Lichenicola cladoniae: one gene and its partner. The main gene of each other region encodes a partner of the protein of the gene in region 2 in a complex. Links are inferred from orthologs where the notes say so. Each region holds a gene or a part of one and is shown on either strand. Other genes may lie near its edges.

Region 1 (3,281 bases), 160 kb from region 2 along the record:
AACTTCAGCGAGGCCGATGTTTCCTACATCAAGAACCGCTGGGTGCATCTCGACCATGACCAGCGCTGGACCGGATCGGCCGGTGCGGCCTATTCGTTCCTGCACGGCTCGAATCATCCGCTGCGGGCATCGGTCGATCTCGTCGTCGGCTCCGGCCTGCGTGCCGACGGCGATGTTCCGAACGGACGCGCCCTGCCCGGCTATTACGTGATCAACACCTCGTTCGTGCAGACCTTCAAGCGGCTGGTGTTGCGCGGCACCGAGATACGGCTCGATATCCTGAACCTGCTCGATCGCCGCTACCTCATTCGCGACGGCAGCGGCATCGGCGTCGGAGCCCCGCAATACGGCCTACGCCGGACCATCCTGGGCGGCATCACCCAGCGCTTCTAACAAGCGGCTTCCAAAGGCAAGCCTTTGGCGGGGTCCAGGGGCAGCGCCCTTGGTCTTCAACCCCGCCGCTTGCCCCGTCGCTGCGACGGATCATACCCGCCACCGCCCGGACCGAGCGGCTCGGGCGTCCGAGACTTGGCGACCTTGCCGCCGCGTGAAGCCGGCGACGGCGGTGGCGGCTCGAGTCCGAGATCGAGCGCCTCCAGCCGCTTGAGCTCGTCGCGCAGGCGGGCCGCGGTCTCGAATTCCAAATCGGCGGCGGCGGCGCGCATGCGCTTCTCGATATCCACGATCGCCGCCTTCAGGTCCTTGCCGACCATGTCGGTGATGCCGCCATCCTTGATCGGCGACACCGTCACGTAGTCCTGCTCGAATACCGACTTGATCGCGTCGCCGATATGCGTGCGTACCGAATGCGGCGTGATGCCGTGCGCGGTGTTCCAGTCGGATTGCCGGGTGCGCCGGCGATCGGTTTCCTCGATCGCGTATTTCAGGCTGTCGGTCATGCGGTCGGCGTACAGCAGCACGCGCCCGTCGATGTTGCGGGCGGCGCGGCCGATGGTCTGGATCAGCGAGGTGCGCGAGCGGAGAAACCCTTCCTTGTCGGCATCCAGGATCGCCACGAGCTGGCACTCGGGAATATCCAGGCCCTCGCGCAGCAGGTTGATGCCGATCAGCACGTCGAATGCGCCGAGACGCAGGTCGCGAATGATCTCGATGCGCTCGAGCGTGTCGACGTCCGAGTGCAGGTAGCGGACCTTGATGCCCGCCTCGGTCATGTATTCGGTGAGGTCCTCGGCCATGCGCTTGGTCAGCGTGGTGACCAGGATACGGCCGCCGCGGCCGATCACGATCCGGCATTCGGCCAGGAGATCGTCGACCTGGTGCTCGACCGGGCGGATCTCGGTGACCGGATCGATCAGCCCGGTCGGCCGGATCACCTGTTCGGCGAACACGCCTTCGACGCGATCCATCTCCCACGGGCCGGGCGTGGCGCTCACATGGATGGTCTGCGGCCGGAAGCGCTCCCACTCGTCGAAGCGCAACGGACGGTTATCCAGGCACGAGGGAAGCCGGAACCCGAACTCGGACAGGATCGATTTGCGTGCAAAGTCTCCGCGCTCCATGCCGCCGATCTGCGGCACGGTCACATGGCTTTCGTCCACGATCAGCAAGGCGTCCTCGGGGAGGTATTCGAACAGGGTCGGCGGCGGATCGCCGGGCTTGCGGCCGGACAGATAGCGCGAGTAGTTCTCGATTCCTTTGCAGGCGCCCGTGGTCTCGATCATTTCGAGATCGAAGGTGCAGCGCTGCTGCAGCCGCTCGGCCTCGAGCAGCTTGCCGTTCGCGGTGAACTCGATCAGCCGTTCGCGCAGCTCCTGCTTGATCAGGATGGTGGCCTGGTTCAGCGTCGGACGCGGCGTGACGTAATGGCTGTTGGCGTAGACGTGCACCTCCTCGAGGTCGGCGGTCTTTTCGCCCGTCAGCGGGTCGAACTCGATGATGCTTTCGATCTCGTCCCCGAACAGCATGATCCGCCAGGCGCGGTCTTCGTTCTGCACCGGGAACACATCGACGGTCTCGCCGCGCACGCGGAAGGTGCCGCGCTGGAACGAGGCGTCGTTGCGCCGGTATTGCTGCTCGACCAGCGCCTTGACCAGCGTGTCGCGCGCGATCGCGCCGCCGACCTGCATCTTGACCACCATGCGGGAGTAGGTCTCGACCGAACCGATACCGTAGATGCAGGACACCGAGGCCACGATGATGACGTCGTTGCGCTCGAGCAGCGCCTGGGTCGCCGCGTGGCGCATCCGGTCGATCTGCTCGTTGATCGCGCTGTCCTTCTCGATATAGGTATCGGAGCGCGGCACGTAGGCTTCGGGCTGGTAGTAGTCGTAGTAGCTGACGAAATACTCGACCGCGTTCTCCGGAAAGAACTGCTTCATCTCGCCATAGAGCTGGGCCGCCAGCGTCTTGTTCGGCGCCAGGATCAGGGTCGGCTTCTGCACCGCCTCGATCACCTTGGCCATGGTAAAGGTCTTGCCGGACCCGGTGACGCCAAGCAGCACCTGGTCGCGCTCGCCCGACTGCACGCCAGCCACCAGCTCGCGGATCGCCGTCGGCTGGTCGCCGGCCGGCTCATAGGGAGAAACCACCTTCAGCTGGCGCAGCTTCGGCTTGGCCGCCTGCCGGTCCGGCTCGAACTGGTTGGCCGGATCGATCGCCGGACGAGCCGGCCGCTCGGGCTTGCGGGAAGGCTTCTTCTGGAGCGTCACTGACATGGGCTGAAGGTGGCGATCGGGATCGCCCAAGGCAAGGAGATCCGGGCAGGTGACGATCGATCCGGATGCCGGAATACTGCTGGTGGCGGTGCGCGCTCAGCCCCGCGCCAGGCGGCCGGCGGTTGCCGGCGGCACGGCGGATGCGAACGGCCGGATACGCCTGCGGGTCGCGGTAACGGCACCGGCGGAGGATGGCCGCGCGACGAGAGCGGTCTGCGACGCCGTCGCGGAGGCCTTCGGGGTCGCCGCCAGCAGGGTCAGCCTGCACAGCGGCGGCACGTCACGGGAAAAACTGCTGCGGATCGAGGGTGATCGCGAAACCCTGGCGGCACGGCTGCAGGTGTTGCTGGCGGGCTGACACCGGCCGCCGGACCAGCCTCCCGCGCACCTCAACAGGTCGAAAGCGGTGGCGTCCCGGCCGGCCGGCTCACCTCCGGCGTGCGGCTGCCGGCCCAGGTAAGGCGCCACAGGCTGCCCTGGCGGAGGTTCTGCACCAGGCTGGGACGGAAGGCGGCGAGGCAGGTGCCGCCTGCATATCGCACCGACGGGTAGATCAATCCGTTGCTGCCCTGCTGCCGCAGCTGTCGCGCCAGCACCTGTCCGGAC
Region 2 (3,276 bases):
CCGCCGGCGCGGATGTCCGGGGTTCGCCAGCCATTGCCGTGGCGGCAGACCAGCTGGTTTCGCAATCCGTTCATCGCCGCGTTCTGTGCCGCAACCCGCACCGACCACGGCTCGATGTCCACTGCCAGCACCTTCGCGTGGAGCAGGCTCGCAGCACCCATCGCCAGGATGCCGGAGCCGCAGCCGAGATCCAGGATCCGGGCCGGCCGGCGATAGGCGATGCGCTCCAGCGCGCGCAGGCAGCCGCGCGTGGAGCCGTGCTCGCCCGAGCCGAACGCGATGCCTGCATCCAGCGTCAGGGTGATCCGGTGCCCGCCGGTGGTTGCCAGCAGGTGGGTGCCGCGGATCGAGAAGCGCTTGCCGACCTGCTGCTCGGGAAAGCTCTCGTAGGTGCGGGCGAGCCAGCCCTCGGCCTCGGTGTCCGAGCGTTCCAGCGTCGCGATCAGCCCGGTGGCCGCGGCAGCCAGGGCGAGTGCGGATTGCAGCATGACCTCGCCGACGCCGACATCCTTGACACCCTCGATCCGCCAGATCGTCTGGGTGTCGTCCGCCTCGAAGATGCCGACCGTGGTGCAGACGCTGGCGAGCGCGCTTTCGTAGGCCTCGACGGCGCTGTCCGGGACGGTGACATGCACCGTTTCCAGCCGCGTCGCGTGACGCCGGGTCATCACCGTCATGATCCGGTTCCGATGTCGGCGCCGATCTCGCCTTCGCTCACCTGCTGCACGTAGTTGTCGAGCACGCGCTTGAACCCGGCTTTCTCGAACTCGACATCGAGCTTGTTGTCATCTGCACTTTTCACGATCCCGTAGCCGAATTTCTGGTGAAACACCCGGGTGCCGGGTGCCAGCGTGTCGGAGCGTGGCGCCCGTCCGGGCTGCTCCCAGCTCTCGATCGCGCGCGGACGCTTGGCCATCAGCGGGAACTGGCCGCTGAACACCGTAGGCGCATTGCGCAACTGCTCGCGGGCGAGTGACGTGGAGCCCATCCGTTCGGCATGCTCCTCGGGGATCTCGTCGATGAAGCGGCTCGGGATCGAGCTCTGCCAGTTGGCGTAGATGCGCCGGTTGGCGGCGTGGCTGATCAGCGCGCGCTTGCGGGCCCTGGTGATGCCGACATAGGCCAGGCGGCGCTCCTCCTCGAGACCCTTGTTGCCGCTCTCGTCCATGGTGCGCTGGCTCGGGAACAGGCCTTCCTCCCAGCCGGGCAGGAACACGTTGTCGAACTCGAGCCCCTTGGCTCCGTGCAACGTCATAAGATTGACGCGGTCGGCGCCGGCATTCTCGTCGTTCTCCATCACCAGCGAGACGTGTTCCAGGAAGCCGCCCAATGTTTCGAAATCGACCAGCGCGCGCACCAGCTCCTTGAGGTTGTCGAGACGTCCCGGGGCGTCGGGCGACTTGTCGCGTTTCCACATGTCGATGTAGCCGCTCTCCTCGAGCAGCGTCTCGACCACGCGGATATGCACCGGTGCGATCTGCTCGCCCTGGGCAGCCTCGGCCAGGCCGATGCGGCCGCGCTCGAGCGTTGCCATCAATTGCCCGAGCTGGTCGCGCACGCGGCCCTTGAGGGTGCCGTCGGCCAGAAGCCGCAAGACGGCCTCGGTCATCGGCACGCGGTCGGCACGCGCGCGGCTGTGCAGCGCGCTCAACGCCACGTCGCCGACACCGCGGCGGGGCAGGTTGATGATCCGTTCGAAGGCGAGGTCGTCGGACGGCTGGTTCATCGCCCGCATGTAGGCGATCGCATCGCGGATCTCGGCCCGCTCATAGAAGCGCATGCCGCCGATCACCCGATAAGGCAGGCCCAGCGTGATCATCCGCTCCTCGAATGCGCGGGTCTGGAAGCCGGCACGGACCAGGATCGCCATCTCGGACAGGGTGTTGCCTTCGCGGTGCAACTGCTCGATCCGCTCGCCCACCAGACGGGCTTCCTCGTCGGAGTCCCACACCGAGGCGATCAGCACCTTGTCGCCCTGGGAGTCCTCGCGCCCGGGCCGCAGGGTCTTGCCCATCCGACCCTCGTTATGGGCGATCAGCCCGGAAGCCGCGCCCAGGATCGGCGCGGTCGAGCGATAGTTGCTCTCCAGCCGGACGATGGTGGCGCCGGGGAAATCCTTCTCGAAGCGCAGGATGTTTTCCACCTCGGCGCCGCGCCATGAATAGATCGACTGGTCGTCGTCGCCGACGCAGCAGATGTTCGAGGGGAAGCCCTCGCGCTGGGCAAGCAGGCGCAGCCACAGATACTGGATGGTGTTGGTATCCTGGTACTCGTCGACCAGGATGTAGCGGAAGGCACGGTGATACTGCGCCAGCACGTCCGGCCGGGTGCGCAGGATCTCGACGATATGCAGCATCAGGTCGCCGAAATCGGCGGCGTTGAGCTGGCGCAGGCGCTCCTGGTAGTCGCCGTAGATCTGCCGCGCCTTGCCGCCGGCAAAGTCGGTATCCTCGGATGGGGTGATCCGGTCCGGCGTCAGACCGCGATCCTTCCAGCGCTGGATCGCGCCCATCAGCCCGGGTGCCGGCCAGCGCTTGATGTCGATCCGGTGCAGCTCCATCACCTGCTTCAGCAGGCGGAGCTGGTCGTCGGTATCCAGGATGGTGAAGCTGGAGGTGAGCCCGACATACTCGGCGTGGCGCCGGAGCATGCGGGCACACAGCGCGTGGAAGGTGCCCAGCCACAGCCCCTCGACCGGGCGGCCGAGAATGACCGCCACCCGTTCGCGCATCTCGCGTGACGCCCGGTTGGTGAAGGTGACTGCCAGCACCTGGCCGGGCGAGGCACGCCCGCTCAGCAGGATATGGGCAAAGCGGGTGGTCAGCACGCGCGTCTTGCCGGTGCCGGCACCTGCCAGCACCAGCAAGGGACCGTCGACCGTCTCGACGGCCTCGCGCTGCTCGGGATTCAGCCGTTCGAGATAGGATGTCATGTCCCAGGCAACCTAGGGCTTCGACCGCCAGGCCTCAATGCGGTTTCTTGTTTTGTTCCTCATGCGTCGCACGGCATGTGGATGCACAGCCCGAAAAACATCTCCCTCCGTCGAGTCGGTTCGATACGCTAACGGTTGGTTAGTGTATCGAGGTCGGAATGCCTTTGTCCTTGTTGCCCGGAAACCGCCCCAGTTTCGACAGCACCGGACCGGCCGGGCATCGGGGCCGCATGCGCGAAAAGCTGCTGTCGCGTGGGCCGGAAGCGCTCGCCGACTACGAGATCCTGGAGATGCTGCTGTTCCTGGCGATCGCGCGCCGGGACACCAAACCGCTGGCCAAGCAG

The links.
Region 1: the proteins of HN018_RS07090 (region 2) and uvrB are in contact, whole or in part, in a crystal structure (PDB 7EGT), measured with the Thermus thermophilus proteins. The link is inferred for Lichenicola cladoniae from one-to-one orthologs. Residues at the interface, in WP_096412145.1 of Thermus thermophilus: His654, Arg656, Phe657, Gln666, Asp668, Glu669, Lys680, Arg681, Leu682, Ser683, Lys685, Tyr686, Ala687; in WP_096411307.1 of Thermus thermophilus: Glu23, Leu25, Arg26, Asp27, Gly28, Glu29, Arg30, Phe31, Arg55, Glu326, Asp327, Phe328, Glu379, Ser382, Gln383, His398, Gly400, Arg401.

The regions. Positions count from the first base shown.
Region 1 is NZ_CP053708.1:1,369,376-1,372,656, reverse strand. Bases 63-3,026 are described here. They hold uvrB (excinuclease ABC subunit UvrB), read right to left. Parts: upstream 2,676-3,026; coding sequence 450-2,675; downstream 63-449. Other genes in these bases: HN018_RS06285 (DUF167 domain-containing protein), read left to right, coding at 2,725-3,026; HN018_RS06295 (TonB-dependent receptor), read left to right, coding at 63-393. In the rest of the region: more of HN018_RS06295, read left to right, coding at 1-62; more of HN018_RS06285, read left to right, coding at 3,027-3,033; HN018_RS06280 (RES family NAD+ phosphorylase), read right to left, coding at 3,065-3,281. UniProt on the Escherichia coli protein: The UvrABC repair system catalyzes the recognition and processing of DNA lesions. A damage recognition complex composed of 2 UvrA and 2 UvrB subunits scans DNA for abnormalities.
Region 2 is NZ_CP053708.1:1,524,748-1,528,023, forward strand. The notes cover bases 304-3,262. They hold HN018_RS07090 (ATP-dependent helicase), read right to left. Parts: upstream 2,933-3,262; coding sequence 674-2,932; downstream 304-673. Other genes in these bases: HN018_RS07085 (50S ribosomal protein L11 methyltransferase), read right to left, coding at 304-677; HN018_RS07095 (JAB domain-containing protein), read left to right, coding at 3,163-3,262. Also shown: more of HN018_RS07085, read right to left, coding at 1-303; more of HN018_RS07095, read left to right, coding at 3,263-3,276. UniProt on the Escherichia coli protein: A helicase with DNA-dependent ATPase activity. Unwinds DNA duplexes with 3'-5' polarity. Translocates on single-stranded DNA with 3'-5' polarity. Initiates unwinding more efficiently from a nicked substrate than double-stranded DNA.